3 regions of the Dyella jiangningensis genome follow, and region 1 is predicted to be linked to each of the others. Evidence: riboswitches for the same ligand, from Rfam matches in the RefSeq annotation. Region 1 holds a riboswitch; each other region holds the start of a gene.
What was found. Region 1 has a riboswitch for cobalamin ahead of CA260_RS01440 (ribonucleoside-diphosphate reductase subunit alpha). Riboswitches for the same ligand answer to the same signal wherever they lie in the genome.
Positions count from the first base shown of each region.

Region 1 (8,046 bases):
GTCAATCTGCTCACTTACACCGACCCGTCCGAACGCGAGCGCCTGCGCAAGCTCTTCGCCAGCTCGGCGCTCACCACGGCGCGTGGGTGGACCTGGCAGGTCCCGAGCCGCGGCGAACATGCGAACGATCCTTATTGGCTGGTCCGCGTGCCCATCAAATACAAGATCTTCCAAGGCATCCGCCCGGGCTCCATGGACCCGCCTTATGGCCAATGGGAAGTCTATTTGCCGGGCGAGAGGCAGGCAGCTCCCTGGGCCTCCACCGATGCGGCGATGCCGGGTGCGGTCGATACCGTTGCGGACGATCGGGTGCAGCCGCTGATCGGCGAAGTACGTCTGCTTACGCCGCTGGGCGAAGGCTAGAGATCACCGATGGTCCGTGAGTGCATCGGAGATGCGCTCGCGACCAAGCAAGCCCACCACCATCGGCGTCGTCATCATCGTAGTGACGATCGCCATCACCAGCAGGATGGTGAACATCGCCGGCGTGATCACGCCGGCGTCGAGGCCGACCTTGATGACGATGAGTTCCATCATGCCGCGCGCGTTCATCAGCGAGCCGATCGCGAGGCTGTCGCGCCAGCCTTGACCTGAGATGCGCGCACCGGCCGTACCGCCGATGAGCTTGCCGAGGATCGACACGGCGAGCACGAGTGCCAGCGCGAGGCCGGCATCCGCGTTCAACAGCTGCGCGGTGGTGCTCAGCCCCGCGAGTACGAAGAACACCGGCACCAGCGTCGCGAGGGTGACGTGCTCCACGCGTTCGATCAGGCCCTGCAACAGCCGGTCGTCGCGTGGCAGGCACAAGCCGAACAGGAATGCGCCGAACACGGCATGCAGGCCCAGCCATTCGGTGATCGCCGCGCAACCGATCGCGCCGGCCGGCAGGAACGCGAGCACCACGCCATTCGCATGACCGTCGGGCGCATGCCGCGCGAGCAGCCACGCGCATGACGGGCGCAACACCAACCAGGCCGCGCCCAGCAGCAGCACCAGCCCGCCGACGGTCCGCCAGAACGGCAGCCAGTCACCGTGCGCGCTGATCAACGCCACCACCAGGGCCAGCGCCACCCAGGCCAGCACGTCGACCACGGCGGCAGCGGCAATGCCCAGGCGGCCGGGAAGACTGTCGGAGAGTCCACGCTGCTTCACGATGCGCGCCATCACCGGCAGCGCCGTGATCGCACACGCCGTGGCGATGAACATCGCAAACGGCCCGTACGCCATGCCGGCAGGTGCGTAGCCGCGGAACAGCCAGGGTGAAACCCCGAGGGCGAGCAAGGCCGGCAGCACGAAGGCCAGTCCGCCGATCCACATCGCCGGCCGCAGCAGGCGGCTGCCCGTCGGCACGCGCAGCTCGGCGCCGATGACCGTCATGAACAACACCAGGCCCAGCGTGCTCAGGCTCTGCAGGGCGACGAGGCTATCAGCAGGAAACAGGCTCGCCTGCCACGACGGCGCCAGCGCCCCGAACAACAGTGGACCCAGCGCCAGCCCCGCCAGCATCTCTCCCACGACGGCCGGTTGGCCCAGCCAGCGCAGCAGCCAGGCCATCAACCGCGAAGCCACGATGATCACCAGCAATTGGACGAGCAACAGCGGATGCCCCATCGACCCATCCCTTCCCCCGCAAGACGAGCAGGCAGCTTGCCCGGCGGCGAAACCTGCCGCAACGCCGCCCCCGGGCATGACCGCCGGGCCATCGGGCCCATCCGTTCCGCGCAGCGCCTGCCCAACATTCCTTGCGTGCGATAAGCCGCGCGGCCGCCTCGTCTTTTTCCAGTTATCCACGCCCCATCCACAAGTTATTGGGTTGACCCGCCCCTGTCGGCCCGATATGTTGTGCCCCGTCGGTGCCACTCTCAGACTTGATGTCGGACTGGCTTAATAGGGAATCCGGTGGAAATCCGGGACTGCCCCGCAGCGGTAAACGGAAACGAAAGCCAACAACGCACTGGCCCTCAGCGGCTGGGAAGCGGGAGCGAGTAGGCCGGGTCGCAAGACCCTCGTCCGTGAGTCCGAAGACCTGCCGACAGCCGTGGCCAATGCACCACGGTGAGTAGTGGCGGCTTCCGCGGGGAAGCGCGTCGATGCGCGGGGCGCTGCCCTGCCGCTCGGCCGTCCGTGAAGTTCCACTGCTCCTTTCCTTTCAGCCCTGCGCGCGGGAGCAGGCGGTTGATTGACCAAGCTTGGAGCGAAGTCGCCATGCAACCTATCGATACCACCGGCCGCGAACGTGAAGACGAGCGCGCCGACGCCCCCGCTTTCCCCACTGACAGCGTCGTGGCCGAGGCACCGCGCACGGATACCCCGTTCGCGCTGACCCCACCGCACAACCCGGGCCAGATGCGCGTGACCAAGCGCAACGGCCGCCAGGAAACGGTGGACGTGAACAAGATCGTCCGCGCCGTGACCCGCAGCAGCGAAGGCCTGCATGCGGTCGATCCGCTGCGCGTGGCGCTCAAGACCATCGGCGGCCTGTACGACGGCGCCACCACGCAGGAACTGGACGAGCTGTCCATCCGCACCGCCGCCGCGCTCACCGCGGAAGAACCCGAATACGGCCAGCTCGCCGCGCGCCTGCTGGGCGCATACATCGACAAGGAAGTGAGCGGCCAGGAGATCCAGAGCTTCTCGCAGTCGATCGCGCGCGGCGCGGAACTGGGCATCGTCAACGACCGCCTGCGCGATTTCGTCTCGGCCAACGCGCGCAAGCTCAACGACGCGATCGATCCGCTGGCCACGCGCCGCTTCGAATACTTCGGCCTGCGCACGGTGTACGACCGCTACCTGCTGCGCCATCCGCAGCGGCGCTTGGTGATCGAGACGCCGCAGCACTTCTTCATGCGCATCGCCTGCGCGCTGGGCGGCAACGAGATCGGCGAGACGCTGGAGCTGTATCGCCTGCTGTCCTCGCTGGAATACATCGCCAGCTCGCCGACGCTGTTCAATTCGGGCACCGCGCACGAGCAGTTGAGCTCGTGCTTCCTGCTCGACTCGCCGGCCGATTCGCTGGAATCGATCTACGAAAAGTACGGCGACGTCGCCAAGCTCAGCAAGTTCGCCGGCGGCATCGGCCTGGCCTATTCGCGCGTGCGTTCGCGCGGTTCGCTGATCAAGGGCACCAACGGCCACTCCAACGGCCTGGTGCCGTGGCTGAAGACGCTGGACGCCTCGGTCGCCGCCGTGAACCAGGGCGGCAAGCGCAAGGGCGCGGCCTGCGTATACCTGGAGCCGTGGCACGGCGACATCGAGGAATTCCTTGAGCTGCGCGACAACACCGGTGACGACGCACGTCGCACGCACAACCTCAACCTCGCCAACTGGATTCCCGACGAATTCATGCGCCGCGTGGAAACGGACGGCGAGTGGTCGCTGTTCGATCCCAAGGTGGTGCCGCACTTCGTGGACAGCTGGGGCGAGACGTTCGACAAGGCGTATCGCGACGCGGAAGCTGCCGGTCTTGCGGTGAAGAAGGTGAAGGCGCGCGAGCTGTATGCGCGCATGCTGCGCACGCTGGCGCAGACCGGCAACGGCTGGATGACCTTCAAGGATCGCAGCAACGCCACCAGCAACCAGACCGCGAAGGCGGAAAACGTCATCCATCTGTCGAACCTGTGCACCGAGATCCTGGAAGTCACCAACGCCCAGGAAACGGCGGTGTGCAACCTGGGCTCGGTGAACCTGTCGCGCCACGTGGTGGACGGCCGCTTCGATTTCGACAAGCTCGCCGCCACGGTGCGTACCGCCGTTCGCCAGCTCGATCGCGTGATCGATCTCAACTTCTATCCGATCGACACCGCGAAGGTCGCCAACCACAAGTGGCGTCCGGTGGGCCTGGGCGTGATGGGCCTGCAGGACGTGTTCTTCAAGCTGCGCCTGCCGTTCGATTCGGCCGAAGCGCTGGCGCTGTCGACGCGCATCGCCGAGGAGATCTACTTCAACGCGCTGTCGCAGTCGAACGAACTGGCGATGGAACACGGCCCGCACCCGGGCTTTGCCGAAAGCCGCGCCGCCAACGGCGAGCTGCAGTTCGACTACTGGCCGAACGCCAAGCCGAACGACCCGGCCCGCTGGGACGCGCTGCGCGAATCGATCAAGGCCAAGGGCCTGCGCAACTCGCTGCTGATCGCCATTGCGCCGACCGCGACCATCGCCTCGATCGCCGGCTGCTACGAGTGCATCGAACCGCAGGTGAGCAACCTGTTCAAGCGCGAAACGCTGTCAGGCGACTTCCTGGTGGTCAACCGCTACCTGGTGGAGGAGCTGAAGACGCTGGGTCTGTGGACGGCGGAGATCCGCGACGCGATCAAGCTGGCGGAAGGTTCGATCCAGGGCATCACGGCGATTCCGGAGCGCCTGCGCAGCATCTATCGCACCGTGTGGGAACTGCCGCAGAAGGCCTTGATCGATCTCGGCGCCGCACGCGGTGCGTACATCGACCAGAGCCAGTCGCTGAACCTGTTCATGGAAAATCCGAACATCGGCCAGCTGAGCTCGATGTACATGTACGCGTGGAAATCCGGCATCAAGACCACGTATTACCTGCGTTCTCGCCCGGCCACCAGGATCGCCAAGACCACGGTGTCCGCTGCTCCGACCGCGAAACCGGTACCGGCCGCCGACCAGGAACAGGCCACCGCCGCGGTGTTCTGTTCGCTGGAGAATCCGGAATACTGCGAGGCCTGCCAGTAATCGTCGTGCCATGAAGCGCTACCGCAACCGCAGCGGGAAATCCGGCGTCGCCAGCTACGAAGCTGGCGACGGCTTCATCCGGGTGCGCTTCGTGAACGATGGCACTTACGAATACACCGACGCCAAGACCGGGCGCATGCACGTGCGCAACATGCAACAACTCGCTGCCGCTGGTCTTGGTCTTTCCACCTATATCAGTCGCTTCGTGCGCGACCGCTACGCGCGCAAGCTCGATTGAGCGTCGCTGGCGCCTTCAAGGAATTCCTCATGTCCCACATCCTCGATCCCGGTTTCGAACTCACGCTGCGCCCCATGCGCTACCCCGAGTTCTACGAGATGTACCGCAACGCCATCAAGAACACCTGGACGGTGGACGAGGTGGACTTCTCGCTGGACGTCACCGACCTGCGCTCGAAGATGAGCGAAGCCGATCGTCACCTGATCCATCGCCTGGTCGCGTTCTTTGCCACCGGCGACACCATCGTGGCGAACAACCTGGTGCTCAACCTGTACCAGCACATCAATGCGCCCGAGGCGCGCATGTATCTTTCGCGCCAGCTGTACGAAGAAGCGCTGCACGTGCAGTTCTACCTCACCTTGCTGGACACCTATATTCCCGATCCGACCGAGCGCAACAAGGCGTTTTCGGCGATCGAGAACATTCCCTCCATCCGCCAGAAGGGCGAGTTCTGCTTCAAGTGGATCGACTCGCTGCAGGAACTGAAGAAGCTGGAAACGCGCGAACACCGCCGCCAGTTCCTGCTCAACCTGATCTGCTTCGCCGCCTGCATCGAAGGCCTGTTTTTCTTCGCCGCGTTCGCCTACGTGTACTTCCTGCGTTCGCGCGGCCTGCTGCACGGCCTGGCCTCAGGGACCAACTGGGTGTTCCGCGACGAGAGCTGCCACATGGCGTTCGCCTTCGACGTGGTGCGCACCGTGCGTGCGGAAGAGCCCGACCTGTTCGATGATGCCATGCGCGTGCAGATCGAAGAGATGCTGGAAGACGCCATCGCCTGCGAAACGCAGTTCGCCGAGGACGTGCTCTCTGGCGGCGTGGCCGGCCTGTCGGTGAAGGACATGCGCCAGTACCTGGAATACTGCGCCGACCAGCGCCTGGCCCAGCTCGACCTGCCCAAGAAGTACGGCGCGAAGAACCCGTTCGACTTCATGGACCTGCAGGACGTGCAGGAAGTGACCAACTTCTTCGAGCGTCGCGTGTCGGCCTACCAGGTCGGCGTGCAGGGCGAAGTCGCGTTCGACATGGCGTTCTGACCCCCGTGCGCCGCGATGCCATCGGCACGCGGCGCACGCCCCTAGCCCTTGCCGGCGAAGAAGCGGCGCAGCATCGTGGGAAGCCAGCCGCCCTCGGCGGTGTCGCCGGTGAGCTTGAGGATGTTGCGTTTTACCGAATCCACGTAGGCCCAGTCGTCGTTGCGGATATGCTGGAAGAGCCAGCCGATCAGCATCATGCGCAGTTCCTCCGCAATATCCTCGCCGGCACGGAAGCGACCACGGTAGGCCTCGATGCGGTCGGCGTACACTTGGTGCACGCGTTTGTGCGCATCGACGAACGCGTAGCCGGCGTCCTCCATCAGCGCTTCCTCGAAGGTGAAGTGCGACAGCGTGTAGTCCAGCAGCTCCTCTAGCACCTCGGCGATCGTCGCCTGGTCGCCGGTCCTCTGCGCCTCGCATACCGCGTTGGCCATCGCGACCATGCGCCGGTGCTGGTTGTCGATGACCTCGATGCCGGTGTCGAGGTCGTCCTGCCATTCGATCTTCGTCATTCCCCTACCCCCTGTTTCCCTTTGGCTTACAGAGGTTGCCGATAGTTTCGTGGATCGCTTTGATGTGTGTCAGTCAAAGCGTGCCTGCGTCGCCAAGCCTCGGCAGGAGCCTGTCCGTCGCGGCGCGATCAATGGGCGGCACCGAAGAACCGGCGCAGCGAACGAGCCAGCCAGCCGGTACCCTGCTCTTCCGTGCCGACGGCGTGCAGGTGGCGCCGCACCGAATCGACGATGGCCTTGTCGTCGTTGCGGATATGGTTGAACAACCAGTGCGACAGCGTGTGCAGCAGCTCGTTGCCAATGTCTTCACCGGCGCGGAAGCGCAGCCGGTACTCCGACACGCGCTTGACGAACACTTCGTGCACGCGCTTGTGCGCACGGGTGAATTCGTAGCCGGCGTCCTCCATCAACGACTCTTCGAAGGTGAAGTGGGATAGCGTGTAGTCCACCAACTCGTCGAGGATGTCGCTGATGTCCCGGCGATCGCGGTGCTCCATGGCATCGTGGAGATGGTTGATCATCTCCACGATGCGCCGGTGCTGGTTGTCGATGACCTTGATGCCGGTGTTGAGATCGTCTTGCCAGATCATGCGGGGCATATCGCACCCTCCCTTGCGCAGTAGTCCGGCTATTGGCCGTGTTTTTTCCTGCACCGGACTTGATGTCGATCAATGACGAGGGGCGTTTTTGACGCAAAGCGACACTAAACCGCAAAGCATGCCGGCCACGCCGGAGCATGGCCGGCAGCTGCTCACTTGCTGCTATCGGGTGCGTTGATGTGGAGGAAGGGCAACGCGCCGCCGCTGTAGGTAGGCAGGCGCCCATCCCATTTCTCGATGGCCGACATCTGCACCACGTTGGGGTTCTGGCGCAGCGCCTCGCCCTTCAACGCAATGGCCTTCGCCTCGGCCGCCGCGATGGTGATGCGTGCCTGCGCCTGGCCTTGCGCCTCGGCCTCCACCTTCTGCGCCTCGGCCTGGGCCTGTGCCACTTCGTTCTGGCGTTGCTCCGCCATCTGCGTGGCCTGGATCTTCGCGTTGATCGACTGCACCACGTTCTCGGGCAGGCGCAGCTCGCCGATCCAGTAGATCTTCTCCACCACGATGCCTACCGAGCCGACTTCCTCGCGCACGTCGCGCTGCACGGCTTCGATGAGGTTGGCCTTGCCCTTGCCGTACACCGATTCGATGTCCAGGCTTGCCGCCTCCTTCACCAGGGCGTCGCGCACCATGTTGCGCAGGTACACGTCGGTGATCTCGTCGATGCCCTTGCGGTACTTCTGGAAGATCAGCGTCACCCTGCTCGGATCGATGTGATAGGTGATGCCCACGTCCGCATTCACGGTGAGGCCCTGCGACGTCTGGAAGCTGATGGATTCGTCCACCGGGCGACCTTCGGCGGCAGAGCGCGTGAACGTGTAGGTCTGGGTGAAGGTGGGGAAGGTATACATCTCGTAACCCCAGCCCACCCAGTAACGCCCTGGCGGAAGCTCCTGCAGCGAACCCTTGTCGTCGCCGTACATCTGGAACTTCACGCCGACATTGCCCGCCGGCACCTTGGAGCAGGC
Region 1 covers NZ_NFZS01000001.1:333,750-341,795, reverse strand. The annotation lists gene CA260_RS01450 (energy transducer TonB) at 1-363, shown strand, start outside; gene CA260_RS01445 (cation:proton antiporter) at 367-1,611, opposite strand; cobalamin riboswitch at 1,835-2,048, shown strand; gene CA260_RS01440 (ribonucleoside-diphosphate reductase subunit alpha) at 2,206-4,695, shown strand; gene CA260_RS01435 (hypothetical protein) at 4,706-4,933, shown strand; gene CA260_RS01430 (ribonucleotide-diphosphate reductase subunit beta) at 4,963-5,967, shown strand; gene CA260_RS01425 (bacteriohemerythrin) at 6,009-6,479, opposite strand; gene CA260_RS01420 (bacteriohemerythrin) at 6,608-7,078, opposite strand; gene CA260_RS01415 (prohibitin family protein) at 7,231-8,046, opposite strand, start outside.

Region 2 (8,046 bases), on a different contig from region 1:
TGGTGACGCGCGCCACGTCCGACAGGCGCACGGGCGCGCCGTTGCGCGTGGCGATCAGCAGCCTGGCGAACTCGTCCGGATCATGCAGGGCATCGGTCGCCGACACCGTCATCTGGGTGCGCCCGTCGGTGAGCACGCCCTGCGGCGAGGTGACATTGGCCGCACGCAGCGCGTTGGCGACGTCGTTGGCCGTGAGCCCCTTGCTGGCGAGCGCGGCGGTATTGAGCTCCACGCGCACCGCGCGCGGGCGTCCGCCGATCACGCGCACCTGCGCCACGCCGGGAATCTGCGCGATGGCGGGATTGATCAGCGTGTCGGCGAGGTCGTAGAGCTTGTCCGGCGGCAGCGTCTGCGACGTCAGCGAGAGTAGCAGTACCGGTATGTTGGCGGTGTTGAATTTGAAGTAGCGCGGCAGCGACGGCATGCTCGCGATCGGCAGGTCGGCGGTGCTCGCGTTGATCGCCGCCTGCACGTCGCGCGCCAGCTTGTCGGTGTTGTTGCCGAAATTGAAGATGATGCGAACTGACGTGGAACCTTCGTTGCTCTCCGAGTGCATCTCCTTGATGCCGGGGATGCGCCCGAGGTGGCGCTCCAGCGGCGCGGCCACGGTGGATGCCATGGTCTGCGCGTTCGCGCCGGGCATCTCCACGTACACCACCATGCCGGGAAATTCGAGCTGCGGCAGCGCGGCCACGCCCAGCAACAGGTAAGCCCAGATGCCGGCAAGCGCGAGGCCGATCGCCAGCACGGAAGTGCCGATCGGGCGGCGTATCAGTGGCGCGAAAAGGTTCACGGGCTCCAAGAACCGTCGATGGCGGCGCATCCCCGTCGCGCCTCGGTACGAGGCGCGACCAGGACGGCTGACCTCAGGCGCCTTTATGCCTGCAAACGTGTTGCCGCGGATGTGCCGTTAGTCCGCCTCGCAACGCGATCGCTCGTCACCGTCGTCCCAGCGCGCGCCGGGACGGCGGTGAAGATTTCGTCGATCGAGCCTCAGCGCGCCGCCGGGCTGTACCGCAACGTGAGGAACCAGGTGCGGCCCGGCTGGTTGAAGTAGTACGCGGTCTCATAGTTCCGATCGAAGGCATTGGCCAACTTGGCCTCGATGCGCCAGCCCGGCAGGAACGCGTAGCTCGCACGCAGATCGGTGGTGGCGTAGCCGCCAAGACGATGCAGGTTGGCCTGGTCGTCATATGCCTTGCCGGAGGCGAAGAACGTCGCGCCGACACCGAAGGCGCCAAAGCTGCGATCCACATCCACGCGCGCCGTCTGTTCCGGGCGGCGCGGCAGCAGGTTGCCGTCATAGGCGCCTTCGCGGTTCTTCGGCTGCATCAGGGTGAGATAGCTCTGCACCTGCCAGCCATCCAGGTTGATGCCGAACTGGCCTTCCAGCCCGCGGATGCGCGCCTGGCTGATGTTCTGCGGCACGAAGTTCTCGTCCAGCGTGATCAGGTCGGTGATGGTGGTCTGGTAGACGTTCACCGCCCAGTTCCACGTACCCTGCGCCTGGCTGAGGCCGAGTTCGCCCGAACGCGATTTCTCCGGCTTGAGGTCGGGGTTGCCCAGGCCGAACGGATAGTAGATGTCGTTGAACGTGGGCGCGTGGAACGCGGTGCCGTAGCTCGCCGACAGGCGCAGGCCGTGGTCGAACGCGTAGCCCCACGCCGCCGAACCGGTGTTGTGGTTGCCGAACTGGCCGTTGTGGTCGTGGCGCGCGGACAGCTGCACCTCGTTGCGCCCGAACGTGCCCATGTACTGCGCGTACACGCCGGTGTCCTCGCGCGTGCTCCTGAGGTAGCCGGTGTCGCTGTCGATGTGTTCCTGCTGGTAATCGACGCCGGCGGTGAGCAGCTGGTTCGCATCGAGCGTGATGTCGTTCTGCCACGACGCCTGGTTGCGGCGCGAATAGGTGTGGCCCACCGGCGTGCGCGGGTAGTACGTGAGCGGGGTGAACAGGTCGCTGTAGTCGCCCTGGAAATAGGTGGCGTTGTCGTCGCGGCTCTGGCCCGCGTTGAGCGTGACCTTCCACGCGTCCAGCGGCGCGAAGCTCAGGCGCGCGCCGGCCACCTGCTGCTGGTTCACCGCCTGGTTGCCGCCATACGGGCTGCCGTCGTATTCCACGAAATTCTTGCTGCGCAGCCAGGTGGCGGCGAGTTCGGTGCCGTTGTCCCAGTGATAGCCGCCGTTGGCCATGCCGTTCCAGTTGCGGTAAGCGTCGTGGTCGGGCTGGTCGGCGAAGCAGGCCACGCCCAGTTCGGCCGCACCGACGCGGCAGGCATTGATGCCCGCGGTGTACTGGCCGCCAAGGCCGGCGTTGAACCACGCATGCGAGTCGCCACCGGAAAGGCCCGCATGGCCATCCAAATAGCTGCGGCTGCCGGTAGACACGCTGAGCGAAGGATCGAGCTTGCCGTCCTGCGCGCCGTGGCGGGTGAAGATCTGGATCACGCCGCCCATCGCGTCGGCGCCGTACAGGCTGGAGCGCGGACCGCGCACGAGCTCGATGCGCTCGATCTGGTCCACCGGAATCTGTTCGAACGCCGGCAGGCCGGCGCCCACCGCACCGATGCGAACGCCATCGATCAATACCAGCACGTGCGTGGAGTTGGTGCCGCGCAGGAACAGCGTGCTCAACTGGCCCTGTCCGCCGGCCTGCGTGAACGCCACGCCCGGCAGGCCCACCAGCAAGTCGCGCACCGACGCCGGCTGCAGCCGCTCGATATCGGCGCGGGTGATCACGCTTACCGAGGAGAGCGCCTCGTCGGTGGTGATGGATGTGCGCGTGGCGGTGACGATCACGGACGACAGCGACGTCGCCTGGTCCGCATCAGCCGCATGGGCGGCCATCGTGGCGGAGAGCAGCGAGGCTGCCAGCAGGGTCTTCTTCATGCATGTTCCTTGCGGACGCGCCCACACGCGCGTCCCGACTGTGGGGTGCACGACACGGGTGGAGTCAGGAACGGCGGCAGGCCAGGCGGCCATGCAGACGTCCGGCCTCGCCCACCGCGAGCCGCGCGCTGAAACCCGCCGTGGTGGCGGGTCCGTCTGATCGGGCCGGTCTCCGGACTCGCGAGCGCCATGCGTGCCGCATGCAACCGCGGGCGCCTTCCCGGGCCTTGGCCCAGTGGCGTCTCGCCCTTGGTTTCACTCGCTTACCGTTGCGGGGGCAGTGCCGGACTTCAACCGGCTTCCCGTTTCATCCCGGCCGAGCCGGGACACCCGAACGAGCGGCATTTTAGCCGGTGTTCGCGCGGTTGAGGGGAAGGAGGATGCAGCTCCCCCAACGACAGTTTCGCGACAGAGGCGGACACCAGGCCGCGAAGGGAACCGACCAACGTGCTTGCGAAGGCCTATCGGCGATCAACGTTGCGTTCGCCGCAAGTCCAATGACCTCAGCGCTGCGACCTCGTCACTCGCGCGCCGCGATACGCAGGCCGCGCGGCGTGAGCCATCGCTCGATGCCTTCGAACAGCCACTGCACGAGCATCGCCAATACCGCGGCGGGCACAGCCCCTTCGAGGATCAGGCCGATATCGTTGAGGCGGATGCCGGTGAGGATGGGTTGCCCGTAGCCGCCCGCGCCGATCAGCGCGGCGAGCGTGGCCGTGCCGACGTTGATCACCGACGCGGTCTTGATGCCGGCGAGGATCGATCGCGTCGCCAGCGGCAGTTCCACCCTCGCGAGCCGCGTGCGCCATGGCAGGCCGAGCGCGGCCGCCGATTCGCGCAGCTCCAGCGGGATATCGAGCAGGCCTGCATGCGTATTGCGCACGATGGGAAGCAGGCTGTAGAGGAACAGCGCCGCCAACGCCGGCCACGCACCGATGCCGAACAGCGGGATCATGAACACGAACATCGCCAGCGACGGCACCGTCTGCAGGATGCCGGTAAGCCCGATCACCCATTGCCCCAGCCTGCGCCAGCGCGCCGCCACGATGCCGAGCGGAATGGCGAACAGCACCGCGAGTGCGAGCGATGCCGCGGCGAGGCTGACGTGTTCGGCGGTGCGATGCAGCAGCCGCTGCCAGAAGCCGTCCTCGCGGCCGCCTGCCGGCACACCCAGAAAACGTGCGGCGATGTCCCCCTCGGGCTGGCCCTCGAGCTTCGCCTGCGCATTCATGCGGCGCATGGCGGGTTCATCGATCCGCCCGACCAGGCGTTTCAGCGCGGCCACGAAAACGGGCGATTGCCGCTCCAGCGCCAGGCGATAGAGGAACACCGCCTGGTAGCGCGGAAAATAATGACGGTCGTCCTGCAGCACGCGCAGGTGGTAGTAGGCAATCTCGGCATCGGTGCTGTAGAGATCGGTGACATCCACCGCGCCGCTGGCCAGCGCACGATACGAGAGCGCGTGATCCAGGCCGCGCACCTGCGTGGACGGCAATCCATATCGCTGCCGAAGGCCGGGCCAGCCGTCGCCGCGATCCATGAACTCGTTGGAGAAACCCAGCCACACCTCCGGATGCGCGGCGAGGTCGCTGATGTTCCGTATGCCCAGTTGCTCGGCGCGCTGCTCGCGCATGCCGAGGGCGTAGTTGTCGTCGAAGCCGAGCGAATCGGTGATGCCGATGCCCATCGGCGCCAACCGTGCACGCAACGCAGCGATGCCGGCATCGGGTGCCACGCCCTTCAGCAGTTCCTGCGTGAGCGTGCCGGTGTATTCGGGATACGCATCGATGTCGCCGTGCTGCAAGGCGCTCCACAGGATGGCGGTGCCGCCGAGTTCACGCCGATGCTCCACCTCGGTGCCGATGCGCCGTGCTTCGCCGCGTGCGAGTTCGGCGAGGATCACCGATTCGGTGAACTGCTTGGAGCCCACGCGCAACGGCTGCGCCACGCCCAGCGCGGGCAACATCATCAACAACAGGCAGGCCAGCCGCTTCATGCGGCACCGCCCGGCAGTGCGCGCTGCGCGTGGGTGAACGCCCTGACGAAATCATCCGCGGGCCGGTCGAGAAGGTCCTCGTAGCGACCGTCCTGCACGACGTGCCCATCGCGTAACAGCACCAGGCGGTCGGCGAACCACGCTGCTTCGGCGAGATCGTGCGTCACCACGATCACCGTCTTGCCGAGTTCGCTGAAAATGCGCTTCAGCTCGTCCTGCAGTTCATGGCGCACGATGGGGTCGAGCGCGCCCAGCGGTTCGTCGAGCAGCAGTGCACCCGGGTCGGCCATCAGGCCACGCATCAAGGCCACGCGCTGGCGCTGGCCGCCGGAAAGTTCGGCGGGATAACGTGTGAGCACATCGATCGGCAGGCGAGCGAGCTCAGCCAGCTCATGCGCGCGCTGGCGGATGCGTTCGGCTTCCCAGCCCAGGTAGCGTGGCTGCAGCGCGAGGTTGCCCAGGGCCGTGAGATGCGGAAACAGGCCGCCTTCCTGGATCACATAACCCACGCGTTGGCGCAGGGCGAGCAGGCGATCGCGTTGCAGGGCTTCGCCCCACGCAGTGACCGTGCCGGTGTCGGGCCAGTCCAGCCCAAGCAACAGGCGAAGCACGGTGGACTTGCCCGCACCGCTGCCACCGATCAATGCCGTCGTGCTGCCCGCGGCAAACGACAGGCTGACGTCCTTCAGGGCACTGACGCCGTTGTAGTGCTTGGTCACCTCGCGCAGGGCGAAGTCCGCGGCATGCCGTGGCGGCTGGTCAGGCTGGGGAAAGGACATGGTCAAGGACTCTACCATTGCCTCGCCGCCGAACGGCCGCACCGGCAAAGCCGGCCTTGCTTCGTCCGGCATAGGTCGATGGTCCTTATGTCTTAAGGCATGGCGTGACTCAAGACACTCCATCCCCGGCGTTGCACCAGCCTAACGTTCCCGCATTCGCCTCGCAGGAAGCAAAGGACAATGTACCTCTCGCGCGAAGAGTTGCAGGCCCGCTTCATGGCGCTGGACCGGCGCATGACGGCGATGCGCAACGCCAGGACGGCAGACGCAGCGTTGTGGCAGGCCATGCAGGAAGAGTTGCTCGATCCCTCGTCGACCGTGGCGCCCGATGACCGCAGCTGGTGGTGGCTGCAGCTGTGCGCCCTGATGGAACATCACGAGTTGTCGGCCGAACCCATGTGGCTGGGCTAGACACATCGCTCTACGGGCGCACGCCGCCCTGCGAAGGAATGCGTCGCTTCATGCTTAAGTAGATTTACCTATCATCGGTAACGCCGCGAGGCGACGGGTCGCTCATCGGTGGTGATAGCATGGCGAGCACAGTGGCACGCCTGTGCAAGACGATGCGCGTGTCGCCCGGCGGCATCGCGTGCGGACGGCCAAACGCTGGACGCAAGCAACGTGCCGGCGCATCACGAAGACCTTGTTCGAATCCTTTGATCACGAATGTCGGCGTCGGAGCTGGGCATGCACATCGACTGGATTCTGCAGTGCCGGATGCGGTGGAGCGGGGACGCTGCACGCCAATTCGCCCGGTTCATGCACGCCGCCTCGGCTCGCAGCCTTCGGCGTTTCTCCGCGTGCTCGTCCTACGCAAGGCATTCCAAGGCCTGAGAACACCGGATGCCGCGCGATGCCCGAGGTGATGCAGGACGTTCAACGAGGCGGCTGCTGATGCGGCGGCGAACGGACAGCACAGGCCTGTGCGCCTGCCTCATCGCCGTGCTGCTGTTCCATGCGGCTGCAGTCCATGCACAGGAACTGGAACCGCGAACCTACTCGCCTTCGCCGGTGGGCACGAACTTCGTCGGTGCCAGCTACAGCTACCTCACCGGCGACGTCACGACGGACCCTTCGTTGCCGGTCACCAACGTGCAGGCGCACATCAACACGTTTGCGCTGGCGTACGTACATACCTTCAGCCTGGCCGGGCGAAGTTCGTCGCTGGGTTTCGTGCTGCCGGCGATGAGCGCCAACCTCAGCGGCAACGTGATCGACGCGCCCACGGAAATCCATCGTGGCGGTGCGGGCGATGTGCGCCTGCGGTTTGCCCTCAACCTGATCGGCAATCCGGCCATGTCGCCGGAGGAATTTGCGCGGCATCCGCCCGGCCCTTCCCTCGGCGTGAGCCTTACCATGTCCGCCCCGACGGGCGTGTACGAGTCGTCGCGACTGGTCAATGTCGGCACCAACCGGTGGTCGTTCAAGCCGGAGGTCGGCCTTTCCTATCCCTGGGGCAGGTGGTTTTTCGAGGCGTCCGCCGGTGCGTGGTTTTTCACCACCAATCACGACTATGTCGGCGGCAGGGAGCGCAGCCAGGACCCGATTTTCACGGCCCAGCTCTATGGCGGCTACACCTTCCGGCCCGGCATGTGGCTCGCTGGCGCGGTGGGTTATGTGGAAGGCGGCAGGACGAGCATCAACGGCGTGGCCGATCGAAATCGCCAGTCGAACGCGCGCTACGGCCTCACCTTCTCCGCACCGATCGCGGCCGGCTGGTCGGCCAAGGTGGCGGTATCCAACGGGCTGGTCACGCGCATCGGTGGCGACTACAAGAGCATCACGCTGGCGGTGCAATATCGCTGGTTCGATCGGAACCGCTGATGCCCTGTGCAGCGTGCTTCCTCACGCATGGCGGCCCCGCAGGGCGATAATGCGGCAACTTCGAGCGCGCCGGCATGATCGTAAGACCTCACAAGACCACCCACTCCGTCACCACGCTGCTGTTCGCGTTGAAGGGTTCCATCGTCCCCATCATCTGGCCGCGCGTGGTCTACACCATGCTGCTTTCCCTGGCGGTGGTAGTGGCGGAGCGCCGGGGCATCACGGTGGCTTTCACCTTGAATGCCGCGCCGCTGACCCTGCTCGGCCTGACGCTGGCGATCTTCCTGCAGTTCCGCAACAGCGTGGCCTACCAGCGCTGGTGGGAGGGGCGCACCTTGTGGGGCGAGCTGGTGATCTGCGCGCGCAACCTCGTCCGGCAAACCGGCACATTCCTGCCGGACCTTGATCCCCGCGAACGGCGCGCGCTTGTCCATCGCGTGATCGGCTTCGTGCACGCATTGCGCCACCACCTGCGCGGCACCACCGCGCATGCGGAACTGGAGCGCTGGCTCGGCCATGAGGCGAGCGAACGCCTGAAGCACGTTCGCCATGTGCCGA
Region 2 covers NZ_NFZS01000007.1:52,700-60,745, reverse strand. The annotation lists gene CA260_RS20495 (efflux RND transporter permease subunit) at 1-793, opposite strand, end outside; gene btuB (TonB-dependent vitamin B12 receptor) at 994-2,889, opposite strand; cobalamin riboswitch at 3,036-3,238, opposite strand; gene CA260_RS20485 (glycine betaine ABC transporter substrate-binding protein) at 3,410-4,885, opposite strand; gene CA260_RS20480 (ATP-binding cassette domain-containing protein) at 4,882-5,664, opposite strand; gene CA260_RS20475 (hypothetical protein) at 5,845-6,075, shown strand; gene CA260_RS20470 (transporter) at 6,559-7,488, shown strand; gene CA260_RS20465 (bestrophin family protein) at 7,563-8,046, shown strand, end outside.
Region 2: another riboswitch for cobalamin. It lies ahead of btuB (TonB-dependent vitamin B12 receptor); the one in region 1 lies ahead of CA260_RS01440 (ribonucleoside-diphosphate reductase subunit alpha).

Region 3 (8,046 bases), on a different contig from region 1:
CGCGATGCGGCGCCCACGCAGATCGCCCGGCACGGCAACCGCCGACGTGGGCGGAAAGGCCACCGGCGGTGGCAACGCATCGGCGGCATGGAGCGCCCACGCATCGGCGAGCGCGTCGAGGCGCGCATCGATGTCACCCAGTTCATCCGCCGCCACCAGCCCGAGATGCCGCTCGGGCAACGCCATCGCCGCATCGCGCGGCAAGGCGCCAAGCCAGCGCAGCTCGCCGGGTACGCTCCCGGCCAGGAGCTGCGCGTGGTAGGCGCTACCGACGCGGTTGGCAGCGACGCCGAAGACATCCAGGCCTTCGCGGTAGCGCGCAAGGCCCAACGCCAAGGCGCCGAAGGTCTGCGCCATGGCCGAACCGTCGATCACCGTGAGCACGGGCAGGCCAAAACGTTGCGCGAGGTCCGCACTGGAAAGGCCACCATCGAACAGGCCCATCACGCCTTCGACCAGGATCAGATCCGCCTCACCGGCGGCTTCGTACAGACGGGCGCGTACATCGTCTTCGCCGTTCATCCACAGGTCGAGCTGATACACCGGTGCGCCGCTTGCGCGCTCCAGCACCATCGGGTCGAGAAAATCGGGACCGGTCTTGAACACGCGCACGCGCTTGCCGCTGCGCGTCTGCCAACGCGCGAGCGCGGCGGTGACCGACGTCTTGCCCTGTCCCGACGCGGGCGCGGACACCATGAGGGCGGGACAGTGATGCGTTGCCTGAGTCATGTCGCTAAAGCTCGATGCCCTTCTGAGCCTTGATGCCCGCCTGGAACGCGTGCTTGACCACGCGCATCTCGGTCACCGTATCGGCCAGGTTCACCAGCATGTCGGGGGCACCGCGCCCGGTGATCACCACGTGTTGCTGCGGCGGACGCGCCTTGAGCGCCTCGCAGACCTGCGCGGTATCGATATAGCCCTTCACCAGCGCGATGTTGAGCTCATCCAGCAGCACGAAGTCGTAGCGCGCGTCAGCGAGCATGGCGGCAGCGACCTGCCAGGCCTTGCCGGCCGTGGCGATGTCGCGCGACTTGTCCTGCGTTTCCCAGGTGTAGCCCTCGCCCATCACGTGATAGTCGAGCTCGTCGGGGAAGCGCCGGAAGAACGCTTCCTCGCCGGTGGAGAAGCTGCCCTTGATGAACTGCACGACCCCGCACTGGAACCCATGCCCGAGCGAACGCGCGAGCATGCCGAAACCGGATGAGCTCTTGCCCTTGCCGTTGCCGGTGTTCACCACCAGCACGCCACGCTCGATGGTGGCGCGGGCGATCTTGCGATCGACCAGCGCCTTCTTGCGCTGCATGCGTTCGCGGTGACGCTCGTCGGCAGTCATGTCTTCCGTGGGTTGCAAAGCATCGTTCATGCTCAGGCTTCCTGGTGGCGCGTTGCGTGGGAGTCTGCCGCAAGGCGTGCGCATACCGCGTGCACGACCAGCGCCACGGCGATATAGCTCATGGTGGTGCGCACGAACAGCGGCCCCCACTGCCACAGGCGCGAGACGTACTGCGCGACATTCGGGTCCGGATAGCGACCGCCCAGCCAGTAGAACGAACCGTTCGATACCGCAAACGACGCCACCGCCGCAAGCAACGCGACGCCGAATGCGCCGGCGAGCGAACGGACCTGTCCGTTGAGCCGTGGCGCATACCAACGTCCCGCGTACCACAGCACGCCATAGGCCAGCGGCAGGAAGGCATACGCCGCAGTGACGCAGAAGTCGCCGACGCCCGCATAGGTGATCGACACCCAGTCGAGTGCGACGGTCAGCAGCAACATCGCCACGAAGGCCCCGTGTCGGCGCAGATAGACGCCACCCAGGAAGAACACCGCCATCGACGCATCCGGCAGATGCAACATGTCACCGAAGTGCTTGAAGCGCGTCGCCACCATCACGAGCGCAAGCAATCCCGCAAGTGCGGCGAAACGCGGACCGGTAGGCATCTTCATCTCTTCACTCCTCGTCTGGGGAAGGCGGGACCGGCCGAAGCCAGTCCCGCGCATGCATCACTGGGCCGGCTGGTAGCGCAGCGTCAGCATGGTGTTGCGACCGGGCTGGTTGTAGTACCAGGCGGTCTCGTAGTCCTTGCCGAACGCGTTGTTGAGCGCGAGCTGCAACGTGAAGTCGCGCGAAATGGCATAGGCGACGCGGAAGTTCGCGATCGCGTAGCCGCCGAGCGGATGCCGGTTGGCCAGGTCGTCATAGCGACGGCCCGAGGCGAACCAGGTGCCGCCCACACTGAAGTCCCCGAAGCTGCGATCCACATCCACGTTCGCCGTCTGGCGTGCACGACGCGGCAGCAGGTTGCCTTCGTAGTTGACCGATTCGTCACGCGGATCCAGCCAGGTGCCCGTGCCCGTCACCTGCCAGCCGGCGACCTGCCCACTGACCACGCCTTCCGCACCGCGAATGCGTGCCTTGTCCACGTTGCCCGGCGCCTGCGTCGCGGCATCGTAGGTGATGAGGTCGGTGACGTTGTTGCGGAATGCGTTCAACGACCAGTAGCCCCAGCCGTAGCTGCCGCGCAGGCCCACTTCGACGTTTTTCGAACGCTCGGGCTTCAGGTCCGGATTGCCGTAATAGGGGTAGTAGAGATCGTTGAAGGTCGGCGCCTTGAACGCGGTGCCGTAGCTCGCCGTCAGGCGCAGCGTCCGGGTGAAGTCCCAACCCCACAAAAGGCTGCCCGTGTTCCTGCTGCCGAACTGGCTGTTGTCGTCATGGCGCACGCTGGCCTGGATCGACTGGCTACCGAAGGTCTGCTGCCACTGTGCGAACACGCCGCGGGTGGTGCGGCTGTCTACCGGAGACTGCGTGAACGGATTGATGTAGCCGGCCGTGCTGTCCACCTGGTCGCGCTGCCAATCAAAGCCCGTCGACAGCAGCCCGCCCCAGAAACCTACGTCCGCCTGCAGCGATCCGACGTCGCGATGCGTGTCGAAGCGGTCGACGTAGACGCCCTGGTAGAAGTCCTTGCTGAAGTCGCCACTGGTGCCAAGGCTGAGCGTCAGGGCCACGTTCTTGGCGGGACGATAATGCACGCGGCCGCCCAGCACCTGCATGGCGCTCTGGTCGGAGTCGGTATACGTGCCGTCGTAGTCGTTGTGGCCTTCGCTGCGGAACATGCGCAGGTCGGCATCCCACTGCTCGTCGAACCTGTAGCCGCCCTGCACGGTCAACGCATGGTTGCGGTAGCCGTCCTTGTCAGGCTGGTCGGCATAGCAGGCCGCGAACACTTCGGCGGCGCCGACGCGGCACGAATTGATGCCATGCGTCTGCTCATGCGAAGCCTCGATCGAATACCAGCCGTTGCCGCTCTTGCCGGCGAAACCCGCCGAACCAGCCAGGTGGCTGTAGCTGCCCACGCCCAGGCTGAAGGACGGCACGAAGGCGCCTTCGGGGCGGCGGGTGAAGATCTGGATCACGCCGCCGATCGCCTCCGAACCGTACAGGCTGGAGAACGGGCCGCGCACGATCTCGATGCGCTCGATCTGCTCGACCGGAATATCCTGCAGTGCTGCCGTACCCAGCGTGGCGGAGCCGATCTTGATACCGTCGATCATCACCAGCACATGGTCCGCCTCGGTGCCACGCATGAATATGCTGGTTGCCTTGCCCAGGCCGCCGTTGTTGGTGATTGACACGCCTGGCGTGCCCCGCAGCAGGTCCGCCACCGAGGACGGCTGCAGGCGCTCGATATCGGCGCGATCGATCACCGTCACCGCGGAAAGCGTCTGCTCCTGCGTCTGCGACGTGCGCGTGGCGGTCACCACGATACCGTTGAGATCGGTCGCGTCGTCGGCAAATGCCGGACCAAGAACAGAAAGAAGCGCCGTCGCCAGAATGGAACGACGGACCAATGAAAGATGGATGGCCAAAGCAATGCTCCTCAATCGCGCCTGCCCGCGCGAAGCACAAGGGATGAAAGGCAGGCGGAGGAGTGCGTGGCGGCCGTGCGGCTGCACGGCATCCATGACATGGCCCACCGCCTGTCTGGTCGTACCTCGAGGCCGGTCTCCGGGCTCGCGAACCTGGACGTCATGTCCTTGGGGAACGACGCCTTCCCATGCACATGGCACAGTGGCTTTCAGTCGTTCCTGCGATCACGGGGATCGCGGTTCGCCTACCGTTGCGGGGGCAGCTCCGGATTAGGCGCTCACGCGCCGCACCGGATTCCCGTTTCAACCACCGGCTTTACGCCGACGGTCACCTCAGGCGGGAGGGATGGTAGCAGAGGGATGGAGGGTGGGTGTGGTTTGGGCGAAATGGGATGGCCGGGCGAACTTGTGGTGTTGCTTGGGGGGATATCGGTGGTGTTTGGCTCGGTCTCTCTGGGGTTCGCCTATGGATGTTCGCCCGACACATCTCCTCTCCTTTGTAGGAGCGCACCCTGTGCGCGACAGCCGTTCGCGGTGGGCTGTATTTCTTCGGCTTTGCTAGTGCGCGACGTCCGGTTGCCATGCTTTCGCTAGATTGCCGCTTACGACGCAAAGCTAGTCCCTGAGGGACGCAGCGGGCGTTTCGATCTCCTGCCGGCGACGCACAGCTAGTCCCGTGGGAAGCTCGAGTCACTTTTCTTTTGCTGGCCCACGCACGCGTTCTTTGCGTGCGAACGGCGAAGCCAGCCCGCACGCGGGGAGGCGCCATGGATGGCGCCGGCTTTGAGGGGCGAGGAAGGGCGGAGGGCGCCAGCCCGAAGTCAAAGTCCCACGGGATTAGCTTCGCGTCAAAAGTAACCCAAAGAAAATGGCCTTCAGAGCCAAGGGCTCATAGCAGTACGTGGGATAGAAGCGTCGGATGACTGAGGCCAGTCGGGATAGGTTCGTTACTACCTCGAACGGAACGGCTACACCGCAACGCGCCATAGCGAAGAGGACTTAAAGCAGCTTCGTTGCGTCGTGAGGGAATCTTGGGCGCCACCACGCTTTTTCTCCCTCTCCCTCCGGGGAGAGGGCTGGGGTGAGGGGCGGGTGCTCGCGAGGGCGCTACCTACTCATGTAGGAGCGCACCCAGTGCGCGACCGCAGCGTGACGGTATACCTCATCTCGACATCCACAGACCGGGGCAACCCTGCCAATCCGCGGTCGCGCACTGGGTGCGCTCCTACAAAAAAAGAACGGCAGCGGTGTCGCGACATTACGCAGATAAAAAAAGCCCGCGCTGCAACCCAGCGCGGGCGTTTCACGACTCCATCAGCAATCAGGCGTCACTGCTTGCTGAAAACCAGATGGCCCTGCTCGGCACCCACCACCACGGTGCTGCCTGCCTCGAAGCGTCCCTCGAGAATTTCCTTCGCCAGTGGATTTTCCAGCTGCTGCTGGATCGCACGCTTCAGAGGACGCGCGCCATACACCGGATCGAAACCCACGTTGCCGAGCAGATCCAGCGCCTTGTCGCCGATGTCGAGCTTGAGCTGGCGTTCGGCCAGGCGCTTCTCCAGATACGCCAGCTGGATCTTCGCGATCGCGCGGATCTGCTTCTTCTCCAGCGGACGGAACACCACCAGCTCGTCGAGGCGGTTGATGAATTCCGGGCGGAAATGCGCCTGCACCACGCCCAGTACCGCCGCCTTCATCTGCACATAGTCCGCTTCGCTGTCTCCCGAATGCTCCTGGATCATCTGCGAGCCCAGGTTCGAGGTCATCACGATGACGGTGTTGCGGAAGTCCACCGTGCGGCCCTGGCCGTCGGTCAGGCGGCCATCGTCCAGCACCTGCAGCAGCACGTTGAACACGTCCGGGTGCGCCTTCTCGATCTCGTCGAGCAGGATCACGCTGTACGGGCGGCGACGCACGGCCTCGGTCAGATAGCCGCCTTCTTCGTAGCCGACGTAACCCGGGGGGGCGCCGATCAGTCGGCTCACGGAGTGCTTCTCCATGAACTCGCTCATGTCGATGCGCACCATCGCGTCCTCCGTATCGAACAGGAATTCGGCCAGCGCCTTGCACAGCTCGGTCTTGCCCACGCCGGTCGGGCCGAGGAACAGGAACGATCCGTACGGGCGGTTGGGATCGGACAGGCCCGCACGCGCGCGGCGGATCGCATCCGACACCGCACGCACGGCTTCATCCTGGCCCACCACGCGCTTGTGCAGCGCGGCTTCCATGTGCAGCAGCTTGTCGCGCTCGCCTTCCAGCATCTTGTTGACGGGGATACCCGTCCAGCGCGACACCACCTCGGCGATTTCCTCCTCGGTGACGCGATCCTGCACCAGCTTGAAGTCCTGCTTTTCGGCGGCCTGCGCGGCGGCGAGCTGCTTTTCCAGTTCCGGCAGCTTGCCGTACTGGATCTCGCTCATCTTGGCGTAGTCCTGGCGTCGCTGCGCGGCTTCCAGCTCCAGGCGCGCGGCCTCGATCTGCTCCTTTACCTTGGTTGCGCCCTGCAGCGCAGCCTTCTCGGACTTCCAGATTTCGTTGAGGTCGGAGAACTCACGCTCCAGCTTCTCGATGTCGGCATCGAGATCGGCCAGGCGCTTCCTGGATGCATCGTCGGTTTCCTTCTTCAGCATCTCGCGCTGGATCTTCAGCTGGATGAGGCGGCGTTCCAGCCGATCGAGCTCTTCCGGCTTGGAGTCGATTTCCATGCGGATGCGCGACGCGGCCTCATCCATCAGGTCGATGGCCTTGTCCGGCAGCTGGCGATCGGGAATGTAGCGATTGGACAGCGTGGCGGCAGCGACGATGGCCGGGTCGGTGATTTCCACACCGTGATGCACGGCGTAGCGTTCCTTGAGGCCACGCAGGATCGCGATGGTGTCCTCCACGCTGGGCTCGCCCACGTAGACCTTCTGGAAGCGGCGCTCCAGCGCGGCGTCCTTCTCGATGTACTTGCGGTATTCGTCGAGCGTGGTCGCGCCGATGCAGTGCAGCTCGCCGCGCGCCAGCGCCGGCTTCAGCATGTTGCCGGCATCCATCGCGCCTTCGGCCTTGCCGGCGCCGACCATCGTGTGCAGCTCGTCGATGAACAGGATGATCTGGCCCTCGTTCTTGGCGATGTCGTTGAGCACGGCCTTCAGGCGCTCCTCGAATTCGCCGCGGAACTTGGCGCCGGCGATCAGCGCGCCCATGTCCAGCGCGAGCACGCGGCGGTCGCGCAGGCCTTCGGGCACTTCGCCGTTGACGATGCGCTGCGCGAGCCCTTCGACGATCGCCGTCTTGCCGACGCCCGGCTCGCCGATCAGCACGGGGTTGTTCTTGGTGCGGCGCTGCAGCACCTGGATGGTGCGGCGGATTTCCTCGTCGCGGCCGATCACCGGATCGAGCTTGCCACTCTCGGCGCGCGCGGTGAGGTCGATGCAGTATTTCTCCAGCGCCTGGCGCTGGTCCTCGGCGTTTTCGCTCTGCACCTTTTCGCCGCCGCGCAGCTTGTCGATGGCGGCTTCGACATGGGCCTTGGTGGCGCCGGCGGCCTTGAGCGCCGCGCCGAGCTCGCCCTTGTCTTCCAGCGCGGCCAGCACGAACAGCTCGCTGGCGATGAACTGGTCGCCACGCTGCTGTGCGAGCTTGTCGGTGAGGTTGAGCAGGCGCGTCAGCTCGTTGCCGACATGCACGTTGCCTTCCTGCCCGCTCACGCGTGGCAGGCGATCGAGTTGTTCGTTCACGCGCTGGCGCAACGCCGGCACGTTGACCTGCGCCTGCGTCAGCAGCGGCGCGGTCGAACCGCCCTGCTGTTCCAGCAGGGCGGCCATGACGTGCACCGGTTCCAGCATGTTGTTGTCGCGCCCGACGGCCAGCGATTGCGCGTCGGCCAGCGCCTGCTGGAAGCGCGAGGTCAGTTTGTCCATCCGCATGGGTTGTCCCCTCGTCAATAGGATTTGGCGGCCTGGCCGCCACTGCCATGTGAGATGCGGCTCATCGCGATGTGATTCAAGCGTTGACGCCGCCTGCAGGGCGCGGCGTTTTCAGCCGGCGTTGGCCGTCCATAGCTTGCCTTCACATTTGCCTTGGTAGGCTCGCCTTCGTGTCATCGCCCTCACCGCTCTCCGCCATGTCCGCCTTGCCGCCCCTTCCGGCTCCGCCTCTGCCAGGCGTCGACGACCGCTGGGCCATGTT
Region 3 covers NZ_NFZS01000004.1:874,981-883,026, forward strand. The annotation lists gene CA260_RS16590 (cobyrinate a,c-diamide synthase) at 1-729, opposite strand, end outside; gene cobO (cob(I)yrinic acid a,c-diamide adenosyltransferase) at 734-1,333, opposite strand; gene CA260_RS16600 (hypothetical protein) at 1,366-1,947, opposite strand; gene btuB (TonB-dependent vitamin B12 receptor) at 2,005-3,873, opposite strand; cobalamin riboswitch at 3,987-4,224, opposite strand; gene clpB (ATP-dependent chaperone ClpB) at 5,202-7,784, opposite strand; gene otsB (trehalose-phosphatase) at 8,042-8,046, shown strand, end outside.
Region 3: another riboswitch for cobalamin. It lies ahead of btuB (TonB-dependent vitamin B12 receptor); the one in region 1 lies ahead of CA260_RS01440 (ribonucleoside-diphosphate reductase subunit alpha).